4 regions of the Pantoea sp. F_5 genome follow, and region 3 is predicted to be linked to each of the others. Evidence: predicted binding sites of a transcription regulator. Region 3 holds the regulator's gene; each other region holds the start of a gene.
The links. The regulator Fur, encoded in region 3, represses iron uptake genes when iron is present. The targets are predictions, from matches to a motif close to ATAATAATGAGAACNACTATCAA.
Positions count from the first base shown of each region.

Region 1: a site for Fur is predicted at 887-909, ahead of F3I44_RS03620 (TonB-dependent siderophore receptor). Genes of this name have one in related genera too.
Region 2: a site for Fur is predicted at 3,928-3,950, ahead of exbB (tol-pal system-associated acyl-CoA thioesterase). Genes of this name have one in related genera too.
Region 4: a site for Fur is predicted at 3,476-3,498, ahead of F3I44_RS12230 (isochorismate synthase). Genes of this name have one in related genera too.

Region 1 covers NZ_VWUO01000002.1:238,330-243,196, forward strand. Annotated here, with positions in the region: gene F3I44_RS03620 (TonB-dependent siderophore receptor) at 1-823, opposite strand, end outside; gene treA (alpha,alpha-trehalase TreA) at 1,015-2,700, opposite strand; gene ghrA (glyoxylate/hydroxypyruvate reductase GhrA) at 2,910-3,851, shown strand; gene F3I44_RS03635 (phosphatase) at 3,891-4,628, shown strand; gene F3I44_RS03640 (molecular chaperone) at 4,657-4,867, shown strand, end outside.
Region 2 covers NZ_VWUO01000003.1:148,314-153,180, reverse strand. Annotated here, with positions in the region: gene F3I44_RS05410 (fimbria/pilus outer membrane usher protein) at 1-163, shown strand, start outside; gene F3I44_RS05405 (spore coat U domain-containing protein) at 160-1,137, shown strand; gene F3I44_RS05400 (MFS transporter) at 1,134-2,456, opposite strand; gene exbD (TonB system transport protein ExbD) at 2,692-3,114, opposite strand; gene exbB (tol-pal system-associated acyl-CoA thioesterase) at 3,121-3,843, opposite strand; gene F3I44_RS05385 (TRAP transporter substrate-binding protein) at 4,193-4,867, shown strand, end outside.
Region 3 covers NZ_VWUO01000009.1:70,991-75,857, reverse strand. Annotated here, with positions in the region: gene ybfF (esterase) at 1-139, shown strand, start outside; gene ybfE (LexA regulated protein) at 308-583, shown strand; gene fldA (flavodoxin FldA) at 716-1,246, shown strand; gene fur (ferric iron uptake transcriptional regulator) at 1,594-2,037, shown strand; gene F3I44_RS13535 (hypothetical protein) at 2,103-2,498, opposite strand; gene glnS (glutamine--tRNA ligase) at 2,734-4,401, opposite strand; gene nagE (N-acetylglucosamine-specific PTS transporter subunit IIBC) at 4,554-4,867, opposite strand, start outside.
Region 4 covers NZ_VWUO01000008.1:32,434-37,300, reverse strand. Annotated here, with positions in the region: gene F3I44_RS12240 (isochorismatase family protein) at 1-616, opposite strand, end outside; gene F3I44_RS12235 ((2,3-dihydroxybenzoyl)adenylate synthase) at 635-2,251, opposite strand; gene F3I44_RS12230 (isochorismate synthase) at 2,271-3,449, opposite strand; gene fepB (Fe2+-enterobactin ABC transporter substrate-binding protein) at 3,626-4,594, shown strand; partial or broken gene F3I44_RS12220 (MFS transporter) at 4,589-4,867, opposite strand, start outside.

The DNA of each region.
Region 1 (4,867 bases), on a different contig from region 3:
CGTTGTGTTCGGTGAGGCTGCCGTCGCCCGGTACGGAACCGTGGTAACCGCCTGAAGGATCTTTCTGCAGATAGGCTTTCAGGATCAGATGGGTATCTTCATCCGGCTGCCACATCAGCTGCGGCATCAGTGCATATTTCTCTTCACGGGTGTGATCGTATTGCGTATCGCTGTTGCGGGTTACGCCGGTCAGGCGAAATGCCCATTGGTCGTTGATCGCATTGGTGTAGTCAAACATCGTGCCGGTGGTGCCATTGGTACCCGCCTGCAACTGGATATGGCCCTCTTCGCTGAACTGAGGACGTTTGGTCACCATATTCACCAGGCCGCCTGGCACCGTCTGGCCATAAAGGGCAGAAGAGGGACCTTTGATCACGTCGATGCGCTCAAGGAAGGCGTTATCCACCTGCAATACGTTGAAACTGCCGCCGTCGCTCATCAGCCGCATGCCGTCGAGGAAGGTGTTATCGACATCGCCGCCGTGGAAGCCGCGCAGCGCAATGGTGTCGTAACGGGTCGCGGCACCGCCAAAGTTGGTGAAGACGCCGGAGCTGTAGCCCAGCGCCTGGTTCAAAGTCAGCGCGCCCTGATCCTGCATCTGCTGGCGGGTGACCACGGATATCGATTGCGGCGTGGTGATCAGCGGACGGTCGCTTTTGGTTGCGCCCTGGCTGGTCGTCGCCAGATAGCCCTGGGTAGGTGAAGTCGAGTCTTCCTGCGGTTGTGCAGTCACCACCATATCGGCAGCGAAACTCAGAGCAGGCGCGGTCAGCGCCAGGGTGCAGAGGCGAATATACCCTCTCAGCGACAGTGACAGTTTCATCGGAGTTCCTTTCATAGCAAAGATTAAGGCAGGTGAGTAAAGTTATTAATAAGTAATCTCATTATCATAATGAGAATTATTACCTTTTGTAAATTGGCTGCAATTTTGCCTGTTGATGTAAGAAGGTCAAGTAAAATTCGCTGAAAAGGCGTGCGGATACCTCCGGCGAGGCCAGAGGTATCCAGAGTGGATCAGTTTTGCGAGGCAGACGCCTGCGGAATATCGTGGGCGCTGTTACAGGTCTTATCTTTCGGGCAGTACTTATCGAGCAGTTTCAGCGTGACGCCGTTGGTCCAGCCAAAGCCGTCCTGCAGCGGATACTCACCGCCGCCACCGCCACCGAGATTTTTGCCGTCGACGACATATTTCTCCACCAGCTTATGCTCGCGGTCATAGGTCGTCTGGACGTTTTGCAGGAAGCGTAAGCCTACCTCTTTCGCCAGTTTTGGCTGGTTGTAATGCTCCAGGCCTTCCACGGCAACCCACTGCAGCGGTGCCCAGCCATTTGGTGCATCCCACTGCTGGCCGTTGTTCACGGTGGTGGTCACCAGACCGCCGGGCTTCAGCAGCTGCTTTTCAACTGCGCTGGCAGTGCTTTCAGCCTGCTTATCACTGGCGACCTGCAGATAGAGCGGGAACAGCGCGGCAGCCGTCAGCTGCGGATGAACCTGCTTTTTCTGCCAGTCATAGTCGGCATACCAGTTCTGTTTACTGTCCCACAGATAGCGGTTGATCGCCGCCTGGCGCTTCTCCGCACGATCGGCGTACTGCTTCGCCAGATCGCTCTGCTTGTTCATCTGGTAGCCTTTCGACAGGGTCTGCTCCAGATGGAACAGCAGGCTGTTCAGGTCAACCGGTGCAAGCTGAGTGGTACGGATTGTCGACAGGTTGTGCGCGTCGGTAAACCAGCGTGAGCTAAAATCCCAGCCCGATGCGGCACCGGAACGCAGATCGCGATAAAGTTCAGCTTTATTGCGCTGCGGCGCTTTCTGCGCGGTGGTTATATCATCCATCCAGGATTCGGTGCGTGGTACATCGCGCGCATCCCAGTAGCGGTTGAGCAGGGTGCCATCTGCCAGCTTAATCACCCGCTTGCTGGCTGCACCCGCCGCGACGTTATCGCTGTCGGCCATCCAGTAGTCGTACTCTTTCTGCAGCTGCGGCAGGTAGTGGGTATAAGCTTTGCCGTCATCGTGCGTCGCCAGCAGGTCGACCATCAGGCTGAAGAACGGCGGCTGTGAACGGCTCAGGTAGTAGCTGCGGTTGCCGTTGGGGATATGCCCATAACGGTCGAGGAGTGAGGCGAAGTTATCCGTCATATCCTGGACTTTATCCCAGTGTCCGCTCTCGGCCAGCCCCAGCATGGTGAAGTAGCTGTCCCAGTAATAGACTTCGCGGAAACGCCCGCCCGGCACTACATAGGGCTTAGGCAACGGCAGCAGCGAGTCATACTGACCGGCGCTGCTGGTGGTGCGCGTCAGCACCGGCCACAGGCCATCAATGTGCTCACGCAGGTTTTGTCCGGTGGGCGGCACATATTTGTCGCCCGCAGCGGGCAGGGTAAAGTTAGCGTCAACAAAACGTTTGAGATCGAAATTGCGCTGTTTCTTCTGCATCTGCCAGTCGGCAAGAATCGACGCGGGATCAAATTTCGGCACCGCATCGGCAAAGGTCTTCTGATCGGGATAGAACTTTGCCTGCTGCACGGCATTAAACAGCGGCCCTAAACGAACGTCCGGCGGCTGCGGCTGATTATTCAGCATGCGGCTGTTGTCGTCGGCATGGGCGGTGAAAGCAGGTACGCTCAGCAGCAACGTGAGCAGAAAGGGCGCATAACGCTGACGCCGTGAGTCGGCGTTTACCTCAATTTTTGTCATCGGTTTTTCTCCTTGTCCGAAATGCGGCCGCGCGTAACGCATTGACCACAGGACCAACTTTAGACCTTATCTGCCCACTTCACCCTGAAGCGAGCCGGAAATGTGAAGCCACGGGAATTATTTTTATGGAAAAAACCGCTTTTTCACGCGGGTTTTTTCTTGCTCTCACCTCACTTTTCCCCGACGCTGAAAGAAAAAAGGAGAGCAGGATGGAGATCATCTGGTATCACCCGTCGCAGTCTGCAGCGGCCTGGATTAACGGTTTACAACAGCGTCTGCCACATGCGCGTGTACGTGCCTGGCAACCAGGCGACAACGGACCAGCAGATTACGCGCTGGTCCGTTCACCCCCCGCAGAGATGCTGCAGGGGCGCGCCACACTGCGCGGCGTCTTTGCGCTGGGTGCAGGCGTTGACGAGATTCTGAAACAGTTGCAGCAGCACCCTGAGATGCTGCCCGACAGCGTGCCGCTCTACCGGCTGGAAGATACCGGAATGGCGCGCCAGATGCAGGAGTACGCCGTTCATAGCGTACTGAACTGGTTCCGTCGTTTTGACGACTACCGTCTTCAGCAGCAGCAACAGTGCTGGCAGCCGCTGCCCGCTTACCCGCGTGAAAGCTTCACCGTCGGGATTCTGGGCGCGGGCGTGCTGGGACAGAGCGTGGCGGAGAGCCTGAAACCCTGGGGATTCCCGTTACGTGTCTGGAGCCGCTCACCCAAAGAAATCGACGGCGTGACCAGCTTTGCCGGACGCGATGCGCTACCTGCGTTTTTGCAGGAGACGCGTGTGGTGATCAACCTGCTGCCGAGCACGCACGAGACGATCAATCTCATCGACCAGCACTTTTTAGAGCAGTTGCCGCACGGCGCGTTCTTCCTCAACATCGCACGTGGCGCGCAAGTGGTGGAAGCGGACCTGCTGGCTGCGCTCAATAGCGGGCAGTTGAAAGCGGCCGCGCTGGATGTATTTCAGGTTGAACCGCTGCCCGAAGCGCATCCGCTCTGGTCACATCCGCGCGTCACGATCACGCCTCATAATGCGGCGGTAACCTTGATCGACGAAGCTATCGATTACATCGCCCGCGCCATCACCCAGGATCAGGCAGGCGAGCCGCCGCAGGGCAGAGTTGACCGTCAGCGCGGCTATTAATGAACCGGCCCCGTCAGGGGCATTCAGCAGGAGAAGAGGATGTATCCGGTAGATCTGCATATGCACACCATCGCCAGTACGCATGCTTACAGCACGCTGCACGACTACGTGACCCAGGCGAAACAAACCGGCATGAAGCTGTTTGCCATTACTGACCACGGCCCCGACATGGCTGACGCGCCGCACTACTGGCACTTCATTAACATGCGCGTCTGGCCGCGCGTGATTGATGGCGTGGGGATTCTGCGCGGTATCGAAGCCAACATTAAAAACCAGCAGGGTGAGATCGACTGTTCCGGCCCGATGCTCGATGCGCTGGATTTAATCGTCGCCGGTTTTCACGAGCCGGTTTATGCGCCGCGCGACAGAAAGCATCACACAGACGCGATGATCGCCGCCATGGCGGGTGGACTGGTTCATATCATCAGCCATCCGGGCAACCCGAAATTCCCGGTCGATATCCCGGCGATTGCCGAGGCCGCAGCGCACTATGACGTGGCGCTGGAGCTGAACAACTCCTCCTTTACCCATTCGCGTCCGGGCAGCGAACCTAACTGCCGCGCTATCGCCGCCGCCGTGCGCGATGCCGGGGGACGACTGGCGTTTGGTTCCGATTCCCACACCGCGTTTACGCTGGGCCATTTCGATCACTGCCTGCGGATTGCCCGCGAAGTGGATTTTCCTGAAGATCGGGTGTTAAATGTCACGCCGCGTCGCCTGCTCGACTTTCTGGAAATGCGTAGCGGCAAACCTATTGCTGAACTGGCTGACTTTTAATTTATTTTGCCTCAAGGAAATCTGACTCATGAATGAGTTTTCCATTCTGTGCCGCGTGATCGGCTCACTGTTTAATCGTCAGCCGCAGGACCCGCTGCTGGTGCCGCTGTTCACGCTGCTGCGTGAAGGCAAACTGCAGTCGCAGTGGCCGCTGGAGCAGGATGAGCTGTTGACGCGTCTGCAACAGAACAGCGATCCGCAGGCGCTGGCCGCCGATTACAATGCGCTGTTTGTCGGCA
Region 2 (4,867 bases), on a different contig from region 3:
GGTGACGCCCGATGGTCGCCGCTGCGAAACCGAGCTGCATATCGCCAGCGGTCAGCCGCAGGCGCTGAAAACCTATGGTCCCCTGACCTGCGCGCTGCCGGCTCCTGTTGCAGGTAGCGCCGCCGCCCCTGCTGAACCTTTTATGTCCGGAAATCCACTATGATGAGATCGCTGTTACTGGCTGGCCTGTTGCTGCTACTGCCGTCACTGAGCTACGCCGCCTGTACCCTGCCCGCCTCCACAGCAAGCTTTGGTTCGGTCACCACCTTTGTGGCGAATACCACCGTCAGCTCGGTCACCACCAATGCCAACGTCAACTGTGGCTCCGGCTCGTCGCTGTCGCTGCTCGGCAATAACCAGATAACCTTCCAGTTGACCGGCGCAACTACGGTCAGCGGCACGCGCGGCATCCTGAAGCGCAGCGGTGACACCGGCAGCGATAATGTGCCTGTGCGGCTCTGCACCGACAGTGCCTGCGCCACTGAACTGACTATCGGCGGCACGCCGTTTGTCTATGGATCGCAGACACTGATCAACCTGGCGGGATTGCTGGGCAGCCTCAACTTCGCCATTCCGATTTATCTGCGCACCGTTCCCGGTCAGGTGGTGGCCGCCGGAACCTATCAGGTGACGCTGAACATGGCGGTGACCTGGCGCGTCTGCACCAGCGTCAGTGTCGGTAATATTTGCCTGAGCGAGCAGAATGGCAGCGGCGTGATACCGATTAACATCACCGCTATCCTGACCAATGACTGTACGACGATCACCTCGCCCAATATCAGCTTTGGCAGCGCGCCGCTGGTGGGCAGCTTCTCCGCCGTCTCGCAGACCATTAACGTATTGTGCAGCAAAGGCAGCACCTATACCGTCGGGCTGAGCAATGGCAGCTATGCGGCGGGTAGCGTCAGGAATATGGCTAGCGGCGCAAACCGACTGAGCTATGAGATCTATAAAGGCACGACCAGCAATCGCTGGGGATCGGCAGGCACGGAACGCTGGAGCAGTACCACCTCGACGGCGGTATCAACAGATGGACTGACGCGCGGCTTTAACTACACCGCGCGTATCCTGACCACGCAGAACACGCCGCCTGCGGGAAACTACAGCGACAGCGTGGTGGTCGATTTGTCCTTTTAGAGAGAAGCGCTGGCTGGCGTCGCGCTGTGGCGCAACTGATACTGTTTCACCATCCGGCCAATCAACAGCGTCCCGATCAGCCCGCAGACGGCAGCAAAGGTCAGCCAGACGCCCGGCATCGCCTTATCACCGGTGGCGTGGATCAGATAGCTGGAGATGGCAGGCGTGAAGCCGCCAAACAGCGCCGTCGCCAGGCTGTAGGCCATAGAGAAACCCGCGGCTCGCACCTCAGCAGGCATAATCTCTGCCAGATAGACCACCATCGCCCCGTTGTAGCTGGCATAAAGAAACGACAGCCACAGTTCCGCTTCCAGCAGGTGGGCAAAACTGGCCGATCCCACCAGCCAGTGCAGCACCGGCCAGGTCGTCACAATCATCAGCAGGGTAAAGATGATCAGCAGCGGACGGCGACCGACGCGGTCCGACAGCGCGCCCATCAGTGGCAGCCAGAACAGGTTTGAGACACCTACGCAGAGGGTGACCAGAAACGCCTGTTTGTCGCTCATCATCAGCACGGTTTTACCAAAGGTCGGGGTAAAGGCGGTGATCATGTAGAACATCACCGTGGTGGTGACCACCATCAGCATGCCCGCCAGTACCAGCGCCCAGTTGCTGGCCACCGACCGCATAATTTCCGTCATGCTCGGATGGTGTTTACGTTTGCTGAACGCTTCGGTCTCTTCCAGCATCCGGCGGATGTAGAACAGGAACGGCACAATCAGGCAGCCGACCACAAACGGGATACGCCAGCCCCACTCCGTCACCGCCTCTTTCGCCAGCAGATGATTCAGCATCAGCCCCAGCATGGCGGCAAAAATCACTGCAATCTGCTGACTGCCCGACTGCCAGCTGACGAAAAAGCCTTTGCGACCTTTCGGCGCGACTTCGGCCAGATAGACCGACACGCCCCCCAGCTCAACGCCCGCCGAGAAGCCCTGCAACAGGCGTCCCAGCAGGATTAGAATCGGTGCCGCTGCGCCCAGCGTGGCGTAGCCTGGCACCAGCGCGATAGTCAGGGTGCCAATTGCCATCAGGCCCAGCGTCAGCAACAAGCCTTTACGACGACCATGATGGTCGATGTAGGCACCCAGAATAATCGCCCCCAGCGGGCGCATCAGGAAACCGGCACCAAAGGTCATCAGGGTCAGCATCAGGGAAGCGAACGGGTCATCGCCGGGGAAGAAGGTTTTGGCAATGGCGGTGGCGTAGTAGCCAAACACCATAAAATCGTACATCTCCAGGAAGTTACCACTGGTGACGTTGAAGATGGTTCGGGCAGCACTTTTCGGCGGCTTTTGTAAAGATGGGGCGTGACTCATAACGGCTTCCTGTTGTTTTTTAGCCGTTTTAGCCTGCCTGAGGCGAGATTAATGTGACCTGACTCACCATTGCACTTTACAATTCTGTGTACATAAGTAACAAAAAATTAACAATTCAAATCAGCCAGCATAAGTGAGCAGTTGTGGCGCGGATCTGCCTGATTTTATCTGGCTAAGCGCCGCCATAAAAAAAGGCGACCTTCACAGTCGCCTTTTCATGTTGCCGGATAACCCGCTATTTCTTCACGGTTTCCATACCCATCAGACCGATTTTCAGGTAGCCCGCCGTGCGCAGCTTATCCATCACGCTCATCAGCGTTTCATAATCTACCGACTTGTCTGCCTGGAAGAAAATGGTGGTCTCTTTGTTGCCCTGGGTCTGGCTGGTCAGCACGTTAACCAGCGAGTCGGGCGTGACCTGATCGTTACCGACGTAAAGCTGCTTATCCGCTTTAATCGACAGATAGACCGGCTTTTCCGGACGCGGTTGCGGCGCGCTGGTGGACGCGGGCAGATTAACGCGCACATCGACCGTGGCCAGTGGCGCGGCCACCATAAAGATGATCAGCAGCACCAGCATGACGTCGATAAACGGCGTCACGTTGATCTCATGCATTTCACCCTCGGTTTCCAGATCGTCGTTTAATCGCATGGCCATAACAACTTACCCTAAGCGCAGTTTCTGGGCGGTCGCAGGACGCGGAACCTCTGTGGCGACGGTGCCCAGATCGATATCACGACTCTGCAGCAGCATCACCTGCGCGGCGACATCACCCAGCGAGGCTTTATAGTTGGCAATCATGCGGGCAAAAACGTTATAGATGACGACGGCCGGGATCGCAGCAACCAGACCAATCGCGGTCGCCAGCAGCGCTTCGGCAATACCCGGTGCCACCACCGCAAGGTTGGTGGTCTGGGTTTTCGCGATGCCGATAAAGCTGTTCATGATGCCCCAGACGGTGCCGAACAGGCCGATAAAGGGTGCAACAGACCCAATGGTCGCCAGGAAACCGTTGCCACGCCCAGCATGGCGGCTGAAGGCGGCTACGCGGCGCTCAAGGCGGAAACTGGTGCGATCTTTAATACCGTTGGTATCTTCCACGCCAGCCGACAGTTCAAGTTCATTCTGCGCATCGTTCAATAGCACCACAGAGTGGCTGTGCCCGGTAAACGACTGGGCAATGCGGGCGGCGTCATTCAGATTGCGGGCTTCGCCCAGGGCCAGTTGCTCACGCTTCAGGCGACGCTTAGCCGCGCTGAGTTCGGCATATTTGCCGAAGAAGATCGCCCAGGTCACCACTGAGGCCACTAACAGGCCAATCATGACCACCTTTACCACGATATCGGCATGTTGATACATGCCCCAAACGGAGAGGTCCGTTTGCATCAAATCACTGGCTACCACGCTGCTTCTCCAACTTCTGATTCAGGGATGCGAAACAAGCGCAAATAATAGCAAAATGGCGGCGAATTGATAGTAGTTCTCATTAGTATTTACAAAGCTGAGCCGCGCTATTGACCTGTTGTTGAGCGGGTTCAGGCACGGTTTGTGAGGATGTTTCGAAAATGTGAAGCCGCATGAAAATTTATTAAAACAACGTTTCAAAATGTGATGAGATTCATTCAATCAGCATTGCTGCATTTTACTCAGACGCGTTTTCACTATGCTGGCTCCTCACGGCCCTCTGCGGTTAGCCCTGACCGCAGGCCGTCTTACCTCTGCGGGAGAAAATATAATGAGAATGATGAAAACATGTGTAGCCAGTGCCCTGGCGGCGATGATAGCGAGCGCCTGCGCCACGGCACAGGTGATCAAAGTGGCTGAAGTGCAGCCTGCCGGTTATCCCACTGTGGTTGCCCTGCAACACATGGGCGACAAACTGAAACAGGCCACCGATGGACGGCTGGAGATGAAGCTCTACGCCGGTGGCGTGCTGGGCGATGAAGATCAGACACTGCAACAGGTGCAGCTGGGTGCCATTGATATGATCCGCGTCTCGCTGGCCCCGGTTACCTCAATTGCCCCGGAAACCAGCGTGCTGACCCTGCCCTACGTTTTCCGCGACGTTGACCACATGCACAAAGTGCTGGATGGCGAGATAGGCCGCGAGATTGCCAACAAATTCGACAACGATCCCAACGCCCGCATGGTGTTCCTGGGCTGGACCGATGCCGGTGAGCGCAACATGATCACCAAGAAGCCGCTGGCAAAGCCGGGCGATCTCAAGGGCATGAAGATCCGGGTACAGAACAGCGCCATCTCGCTGGCGACGCTGAAAGCGATGGGCGCGAATCCGGTGGCAATGGGCGTCAGTGAAGTGTTCAGTGCGATGCAGACCGGCGTGGTCGATGGCACCGAGAACAATCCACCGACCTTTGTCGCCCATAACTACATGCCGGTCGCGAAGTAT
Region 3 (4,867 bases):
GGATAACCGCTACCGTGATGCGCTGCTGCAGCAGTTCCCGGCCGCGCAGGCACATGTTATTGGTGGCGCGGGACATTGGGTTCACGCAGAGAAACCCGATGCCGTTTTGCGCAGTGTCCGTCGCTTTTTTGCGCTTTAAAAGCAAATAGATGGCGGCAAAGGTTTAGGATTGGCGTCCGGAGTAAGCGTGAAGTATGATGGCGCGCTAAAATTTTGCCGCGCGTTCGTTTTGCTGCGGCAATGGCCAATAATTTATAATCTGCGCGGTGAGTGACTGGCGCCCGCCCCCATTCAGTTTTACTAAGCCATGGCAAAAGAACAGACTGACCGCACGACGCTCGATCTCTTTGCTGATGAGCGCCGCCCTGGTCGCCCCAAAACCAGTCCGCTTTCGCGTGATGAACAACTGCGCATTAACAAGCGCAATCAGCTTAAACGTGACAAAGGGCGCGGACTTCGTCGTGTCGAACTGAAAATGAACAGTGAAGCCGTCGATGCGCTCAACACGCTGGCAGAACAGCGCAATCTCAGCCGCAGCGAACTGATCGAACAGATGCTGCTGGCACAGCTCAAACTGGATTAATGCGGGCAAAACGCACGCAGGAGCAAATGTCGGGGCTTTAACCGTTCACCGGTTTTCTCTCGTCTGCTATTATTCGCTGAAATGTGCTGCGGCACACATCTCATTATCAGGATTTAAGAGGTTATTTTACTCATGGCACTCGTAGGCATCTTCTTTGGCAGCGATACCGGCAATACCGAAAACATTGCAAAAATGATCCAGAAACAGCTGGGTACAGACGTTGCAGAAGTGCATGACATCGCGAAAAGCACAAAAGAAGATCTGGAAGCGTTTGATATCCTGCTGCTGGGCATTCCGACCTGGTACTATGGTGAAGCGCAGTGCGACTGGGATGACTTTTTCCCGACGCTGGAAGAGATCGATTTCAACGGCAAGCTGGTTGCGCTGTTTGGCTGCGGCGATCAGGAAGATTACGCGGAGTACTTCTGTGATGCGATGGGCACGATCCGTGACATCATTGAGCCGCACGGTGCCGTAATTGTAGGCCACTGGTCAACTGAAGGTTATCACTTCGAGGCCTCAAAAGGGCTGGCCGATGATACCCACTTCCTGGGTCTGGCCATTGATGAAGATCGTCAGCCTGAACTGACTAACCAGCGTGTAGAGCAATGGGTTAAGCAGATTTCTGATGAACTGCAGCTGAAAGATATCCTCGAAGCCTGATCCTGTACGACTCAATGTGAGCGCCAGCTCACATTGAGGCAATGGAAATTCCTATAGAAATAATAGCCACATTTTTTTAACTTTCTCCGTTTAATCTGTAGAATACCCGCATCGATCTTCCGCTTATTTTTTCAGTCGGCAAGACTAAGCGATGTACCAACAGACATCTGCCAGAATCCTCCCCGGCCCGGTGACCTATCCCCCACAGCCCGTGATGATTCAGGCACGCCCTCTGGTTTTCATTTCATCGCTTCAGTTCTATAATGAGACGCAAATGAGAATGAGCGCAGATCGACATTCAAGGCGACAAGCCACAAAAGTGAATATAGTGACAGGACAAAATCCGCATGACTGACAACAACACCGCATTAAAGAAGGCTGGCCTGAAAGTGACGCTGCCCAGACTGAAAATTCTGGAAGTGCTTCAGGAACCTGAGTGCCATCACGTCAGTGCGGAAGATTTGTACAAACGCCTGATCGACATCGGCGAAGAGATTGGCCTGGCTACCGTTTACCGTGTCCTGAACCAGTTCGATGACGCTGGTATCGTGACCCGTCATAACTTTGAAGGCGGCAAATCTGTCTTCGAACTGACGCAGCAGCATCACCACGATCATCTGATCTGTCTGGATTGCGGCAAAGTTATTGAGTTCAGCGATGAGTCGATCGAAACGCGTCAGCGTGAAATCGCCACCCGTCATGGCATCAAGCTGACCAACCACAGCCTCTATCTCTATGGACACTGTACGCTGGGCGATTGCCGGGAAGACGAAACCCTGCACGACCAGTAACGCGGCCTGAAATAAAAAAACCGGTGAATTCACCGGTTTTTTTTCGTCTGTCTTCGGCTGTTGTATCAGGCCACCAGCGTCTCCTGCAGATAGCGCCAGCGTGGAATAGAGCTGCTGCAGTCCAGTATCGCCAGCGAGATACGGCTCTGATTATTGCCATTCATCATCTGCATTTCGCGATACTGTACGGTGATCTCTTTTTCATGATGAGAGAGGATGACGTGTTCGCAGGTGACAATGCGCATCCCTTCGCGCTGTCCCTGCAGCTGCCGGAAAAGCGCCTCGACCTCGTTCAGATTGCACTCTCTGCCCTTTGGAGTCACCATGCGGAACTCAGGATGAAAATAGGACATCAGCAGCTCAAAACTGTCGTCAGATCCGGCAGGCTGGTTAAAAATACGTTCAATGAGCTGATGTAAAACGACCACACTGTTTCTGGCTTCCAGGGCGAGAACTGTCATTTTTTTTCCTTCTGTAACCCGCTTTGCAACCTCTGAGAGCGCATAGCCTACCTGAAAGCGGATAATTCACACCCGGAAATTGATTAATTTTTTTAAACTCAGATTTCTCTCACAATGCAGCATTTAATCGGTTGCGGTTAGGTCAGAATAAATGTCGGCAATGATTAAAATCAGGGCAACAAAAAAGGGCGATAAGTCGCCCTTTTGTCATTTTATGAGGTCAGCCTCAAAAAAATTATTCGCCAGTTTTCGCCCAGGTATCACGAAGACCGACGGTGCGGTTAAACACCAGTTGCGATGGCGTAGAGTAAACGCTGTCGGCGCAGAAATAACCTTCACGCTCAAACTGGAACGGCGTGGTCGGTTCCACATCGCGCAGGCTCGGCTCCACAAAGCCCTGTTTGATCGCCAGTGACTCAGGGTTAATTACTGCCAGGAAGTCCTCTGCCGCGCCCGGATTTGGCACACTGAACAGACGATCATACAGGCGGAACTCTGCTGGTTGCGCGTGATCCGCAGATACCCAGTGAATGACCCCTTTGACCTTACGGCCATCGGCAGGATCTTTGCTCAGCGTATCTGTGTCGCTGGTACAGTAGATGCAGGTGATGTTGCCCGCTTCATCTTTAGCGACGCGCTCAGCACGAATGACATAGGCATTGCGCAGGCGAACTTCTTTGCCCAGTACCAGGCGCTTATATTGCTTGTTCGCCTCTTCGCGGAAATCGGCACGGTCGATCCAGATCTCGCGGCTGAACGGCACTTCACGCGTACCCATCTCCGGTTTACCCGGATGATTTGGCATGGTGATGATTTCGTTATGGCCTGCTGGCAGGTTTTCGATCACCACTTTCAGCGGGTCCAGTACAGCCATAGCACGTGGCGCATTCTCATTCAGGTCATCACGGATACAGGACTCCAGCGAGGCCATCTCCACAATATTATCCTGTTTGGTGACGCCAATACGACGGCAGAACTCGCGGATAGATGCTGCGGTGTAACCACGACGACGCAGACCTGAAACGGTCAGCATGCGCGGATCGTCCCAGCCTTCTACGTGCTTCTCGGTCACCAGCTGAGTGAGTTTGCGTTTCGACATCACCGCATACTCCAGATTCAGGCGCGAGAATTCATACTGACGCGGATGGACCGGAATGGTGATGTTATCCAGCACCCAGTCATAGAGTCGGCGGTTGTCCTGGAACTCCAGCGTACACAGCGAGTGCGTAATGCCTTCCAGCGCATCAGAGATGCAGTGGGTAAAGTCATACATCGGGTAGATGCACCACTTGTTGCCGGTCTGGTGGTGTTCCGCAAACTTGATGCGATAAAGCACCGGATCACGCATCACGATGAAATTAGAGGCCATGTCGATTTTAGCGCGCAGACAGGCAGTGCCTTCGGCAAACTCACCGTTTCGCATTTTCTCAAACAGCGCCAGGTTCTCTTCCACGCTGCGATCGCGATAAGGGCTGTTTTTGCCCGGCTCTTTCAGGGTGCCGCGATATTCGCGAATCTGATCCGGACTCAGCTCATCAACGTAGGCGAGACCTTTAGAAATCAGCTCGATGGCATAGTCATAAAGCTGATCAAAATAGTTTGATGAGTAACAGACCTCACCGCTCCACTCAAAACCCAGCCACTGGACGTCACGCTTGATGGATTCAACAAATTCCACATCCTCTTTAACCGGATTGGTATCGTCGAAACGCAGGTTGCATTGCCCCTGATAATCCTGGGCGATGCCAAAATTCAGACAGATCGATTTCGCATGACCAATATGCAGATAGCCATTGGGCTCCGGCGGAAAACGGGTATGCACGCAGCTGTGCTTACCGCTCGCCAAATCTTCGTCAATGATCTGACGAATAAAGTTAGTTGGGCGGGCTTCAGCCTCACTCATCTCAAAAATCCTCAATACGAATAACGGGTGATTTGTACCACGAAGTAACGGAGTATGATCCACAAAGCGTCTGAGGGAAACAACCGTTTGTTAAGCCTTTAAAACAAAAAAGGCAGGAATCGCTTCCTGCCTGTGGGGTTCTGTTGCGGGGATTAGCTTTTCACTTCATACAGCGGCGTTTCACCTGCCACCACCTGACCGCGGGCCAGTAATGTCAGACCGGCGAAATCATCGCTGTTGCTGACAACCACCGGACTCACCATCGAGCGGGCATTGGCGTTGAGGAATTCAAGGTCCATTTCCAGCACAGGTTGACCGGCGACCACCGTGGCCCCCTCTTCAACCAGGCGGGTAAAGCCTTTACCTTCCAGCGCCACGGTATCCAGTCCCATGTGCACCACAATCTCTACACCATTCTCCGTTTCCAGACAGAAGGCGTGATTGGTGTTGAAGATTTTCACCAGCG
Region 4 (4,867 bases), on a different contig from region 3:
GATCGGCGGTCATCACCACTTTTCCGCTGCGACCCGCGGTGTAGGTCAGCGCCATCATATGTTCATCACGGCTGAAGTCAGCCAGCGCATCAGCCACCATAAACGGCTGAATATTACGCATAAACGCATCCGTGGCGGTAGTCAGGCAGCCGATATGGGCATAGACGCCGGTAATAATCAGCTGATCGCGGCCCATCTCCTGCAGGATCGCCTCCAGCGGCGAGCGGTGAAACGCACTGTAGCGCCACTTGGTCAGGACCTGATCGTGCTCATCCGGTGCCAGCGCCTCCACGATCTTCTGCTGATCGGGGTGTTTATTCAGGCCAGGTCCCCACATATCGTTGAGCAGCGCACGATCTTCATCGCTCTGCGCGTTGGGCTGAGCGGTGTAAAACACTGGAATACCCTGCGCTTTGCAGTAGCGTCGCAGGCGGACAATATTGTTAACGACCTGCTCAACCAGCGGGCTGTTATCGCCCCAGAAGTTAAGGAAATAGCGCTGCATATCGTGGATCAGCAGGGCAGCACGGCCTGGCTCCAGTGTCCATTTCACCTTGTTGTTCGGCAGCTCAGTGGCGTCAGGCAGCGGATAAGAGGTCAGTTGTGGGATAGCCATTAAAATTCTCCGGACAGATCAGGCTTGCGCGCGTTGATCGGCAAGTTGTTGGCGCAGACGTTTTTTATCCACCTTGCCGACCGCGGTCAGCGGCAGAGCATCTACGCAGGTAATACGGTCGGGCAGCTTAAATTCGGCGACGCCCAGTTCACGCAGGTGACGACGCAGCGCCACCGGTTTCACCGGCTGACGCGTGACAATAAACGCGCAGCTCTTTTCACCCATCAGTTCGTCGCTCATAGAGACCAGCGCCGCGTGGATCACATCCGCATGGCGCTGCAGAAGGTTTTCGATCTCTTCAGCTGCGATCTTTTCGCCGCCCCGGTTGATCTGATCTTTTTCCCGACCCTGCACAATGATGTTGCCAGCGGGGGTAATTTCGACCAGATCGCCAGAGCAGTAGAAGCCCTGGTCATCAAAGCTGGTGGCGTTATGTTCGGGACTGTTGTAGTAGCCACGGAACGTATAAGGACCGCGCGTCATCAGGCGACCAATGGCACCGACCGGGAGCGGATGTCCCTGTTCGTCGGCAACCCATACCTCATCATCCGGAGAGATAGGGCGTCCCTGCGTAGTGAGAATGGTCTGTTCATCGTCATCCAGCCGGGTGTAATTCACCAGACCTTCCGCCATCCCAAACACCTGCTGAAGGGTACAGCCGATCTCGTTCTGGATGCGCGCGGCCAGCGTTTCGCCCAGCTTTGCGCCACCGACCTGAATACGTTGCAGTGAGGCCAGCGCGGCATTGCTGCCCCCTTCCTGAATCGCCTGCAGCCAGAGACTGGCCGCGGGTGGAACCAGGCCGGTATCAGTAACCTGATGCTTTTCAATCAGCGGGAAACAGAGGGTCGCGCTGGGATCGGCCGCTAAGATCACCTGGCCGCCCGCGTAAAAGACGCCCAGCGCGCCCGGAGAACTCATCGGGAAATTATGCGCAGCGGGCAGGGCAATCAGGTAACGGGTATCTGCGTTGACCCCGCAGATCACGTCACTTTCCCGGATGCTGTAGTAGTAATCATTGTGGGTACGCGGGATCAGTTTCGGGGTGCCGGTACTGCCGCCTGACAGCTGGAAAAAAGCGACTTCATCGCCTGCGGTCGGGGTTGCCCTGAAGTCATCTGCGGGTTCTGCCAGCAGGGCGTTGAGACTGTTTTCCGCATGAGCATCATTACGCAGGATCACCTGCTGCAGTGAAGGCTGCTCACGGCGAAGCTGCGTAATAAAGGCGTCATCGGTGAACAGGGGATGGCTGCGATCGGCAATCAACAGGCGCGGCGCGATCTGACTGGCATAGGCGGCCAGTTCGGTACGCTGATGGCTGAGCAGCGCGTTAACCGGGGCGACGCCGATTTTGAACAGCGCAAACAGCGTCAGGTAAAATTCTGCCACGTTCCCAAGCTGTACCAGCGCCGTATCGCCGGGTTTCAGGCCACGTCGCTGCAGTGCCGCTGCCAGATTGTCACTCAGTGAGGCCAGCTGGCGATAGGTAAATTGCCGGTCGCCATCAATCACCGCCAGGCATTCGCTGTCGCGGTGACGATCCAGGATGTCGGTCATCGGCAGATCCAGCCAGAACCCTTTTTCACGGTAACGAGCAGCCAGATCGTCCGGCCAGCGGCTGTAAGAAATCGTCATACAGGTTCCTTTATCGCAATTATTGCAATCCAAAAGCGCGAAGCATGGTGTCGAGTTTGACGCCGGTCTCGCGCCACTCTGATTCAGGTTGTGAGTCCGCCACGATCCCCGCGCCAGCAAACAGTCGGATCCGTGGACCATTCACCGTGCCGCAGCGAATGGTAACGACCCATTCGCCATCACCCTGATCGTCACACCAGCCGACGATGCCACCAAACAGCTGACGCTCAAAGGGTTCAAGTTGCTGAATCAGCGCCTGAGCACGCTGATGCGGAAAGCCGCTGAGCGCTGGTGTCGGATGCAGCAGGCAGGCCAGTGACAGCGCATTTTCGCGATCGTCCAGTACTTCGCCCCGAATCTGCGTAGCGAGGTGCCACAGCGTCGCGGTGGTCAGCAGAGAAGGGGTTTCCGGGACCGACAGCAGGCGACTGCGTGGCTGCAGCGTCATGCGCATCGCATCCGTCACCAGCTTATGTTCATGCCGGTCTTTGGCTGACTGCATCAGGCTGTCACCTGAGGCCAGGTCACGCTGTGGATCGCTGTTGCGCGGCGCTGAACCGGCCAGCGGACAGGAGCTGAACTGGCGGCCCTGCTTACGGATCATCAGTTCAGGGCTGGCACCCACCAGCGCGCCGCCATCGGGCAGCGGCAGATGAAAGTGATAGCTGTCAGGGTTCTGCGCCACGATGCGCTGCATCAGGGCGGCCGTATCAACCGGCTGTTCCGCCACAATTTCCATCAGCCGCGACAGCACCACTTTATCCGGATCGCCGCGCTGCGTGGCTGCCACGGCCTGCGCAACGATGTCAGTGAAGGTGTCGTGATCCGGCAGCGCCGTACGGCGACGAACTTCTGGCAGATCGCTTTCAGCCGATGAGGCGCGGGCTTTCAGATCGTCACGCTGAAAGGTCTGATACGACTCAGGGATAAACAGTGCTGCGGGCTGATCCACATCGAACGGGATCGCACCCACCAGAATGGGATGGGCTATGCCCTGTTTTCTGGCCGAGGCAAAATGATGCTGTAGTTGTTGCTGAAACTCTCCGGTCAGCTGCTCGCCCTGGTTTACCGGGGCAGTGAGTGTCGTAAAACAGCCCTGAGTCGTCAGACTTCGCCAGGGAGAGGTAAACAGGAAGCCACGACAGAGTGCCGGAAAATCCTGCAGCAGGGGATGTTCAAATGCCAGCGATTCCACCATAATTGCACCTATAAATGATAAGATAACTAATAATGATTATCATTTGTATTATGTTGCAGTAACCTACGTCGATTAGCCAAAGGTGTCAATAAATACGCGGTGATTCGGCAGGTTTAGTTGGTCAAATCAGCACAAGTTGTCGCCCGGATTACCGGAGAGTAAAAGGATGAAAACAAATGACTAAACAGGGGGTAACGTCGGCATTAGTGCTGTTTTTCCTGAGTATCACGCTGTTCAGCGTGACCGCTGTTGCACAGAGCGGCTGGCCGCGAACCATCGCCGGGGCAAAAGGTCAGGTCACCCTGGCTCAGGCACCGACTCGCATTGTCTCGACCAGTGTTACCCTGACCGGATCGCTGCTGGCAATTGATGCACCGGTCGTCGCCAGTGGCGCAACCGCACCTGGCAGCCGGCTGGCTGATGAGCAGGGATTCTTCCGGCAGTGGAGTCGTGTGGCAAAACAGCGTGGCGTAAAGCGGCTCTATATTGGTGAACCCAATGCTGAAGCGATTGCTGCAGAAGCGCCAGACCTGATTGTGGTCAGCGCCACCGGTAATGATTCAGCGATCAAACTGGCCGATCAGCTCTCAGCTATTGCGCCGGTACTGGTCGTCAACTATGACGATAAAAGCTGGCAGCAGCTGGTGACACTGCTGGGTGAGGCGACCGGACATGAGGCGGATGCTGCTGCCCGGATAAGCGAGTCCGACGCGCGTGAAAAGGCGCTGAAAGTAAAGCTGACCCTGCCTCCGCAACCGGTTTCTGCGATGGTGTGGAACGGGGATGGTCGGGCAGTGAATCTTTGGACAGAGGCATCGGCACAGGGGAAGTTACTGCAGGAGCTGGGCTTCACGTTGGCAACGCCACCAGCGACGCTTCCGTCCGGTCACAGCATGGGACAGCGTAAAGATATTCTTCAGCTGTCAGGTGAAAATCTGGCGGCAGGCCTGAATGGACGGACTTATCTGCTGTTTGCCGCCGAAGATAACACTGCTGCGCAGGTGATGAGTAACCCTTTCCTGGCGCAAACCCCGGCGGTGCGCGCTAAAGCGGTCTATGCGCTGGGGCTGGATAGCTTTCGTCTCGACTACTACAGCGCCAGTAATTTGCTGTCACGGCTGGAAGCGCTGTTCGTGAAATCATGATGTGGCCTCGGCGGGGGCAGGCAGTTGATAGCGTCGCAGGCGGGCCATGAGCAGCCACATGACGATACCCAGCACGGTGGCTGCCAGAGCAGAGAGGGCGGCTGCCTGCTGCGGCAACAGCAGTGAACCCATCGCGCCAATGATTGCTGCACCTGTCGCATCGCCGGTGACATTCTGCGCTGTCCAGAGGCTGTTGATCCTGCCAGGCAGTGCATCGGGCGTCAGCGTCTGAATCATCGCATACTGCACCAGGCTGCTGATGGCACTGACCAA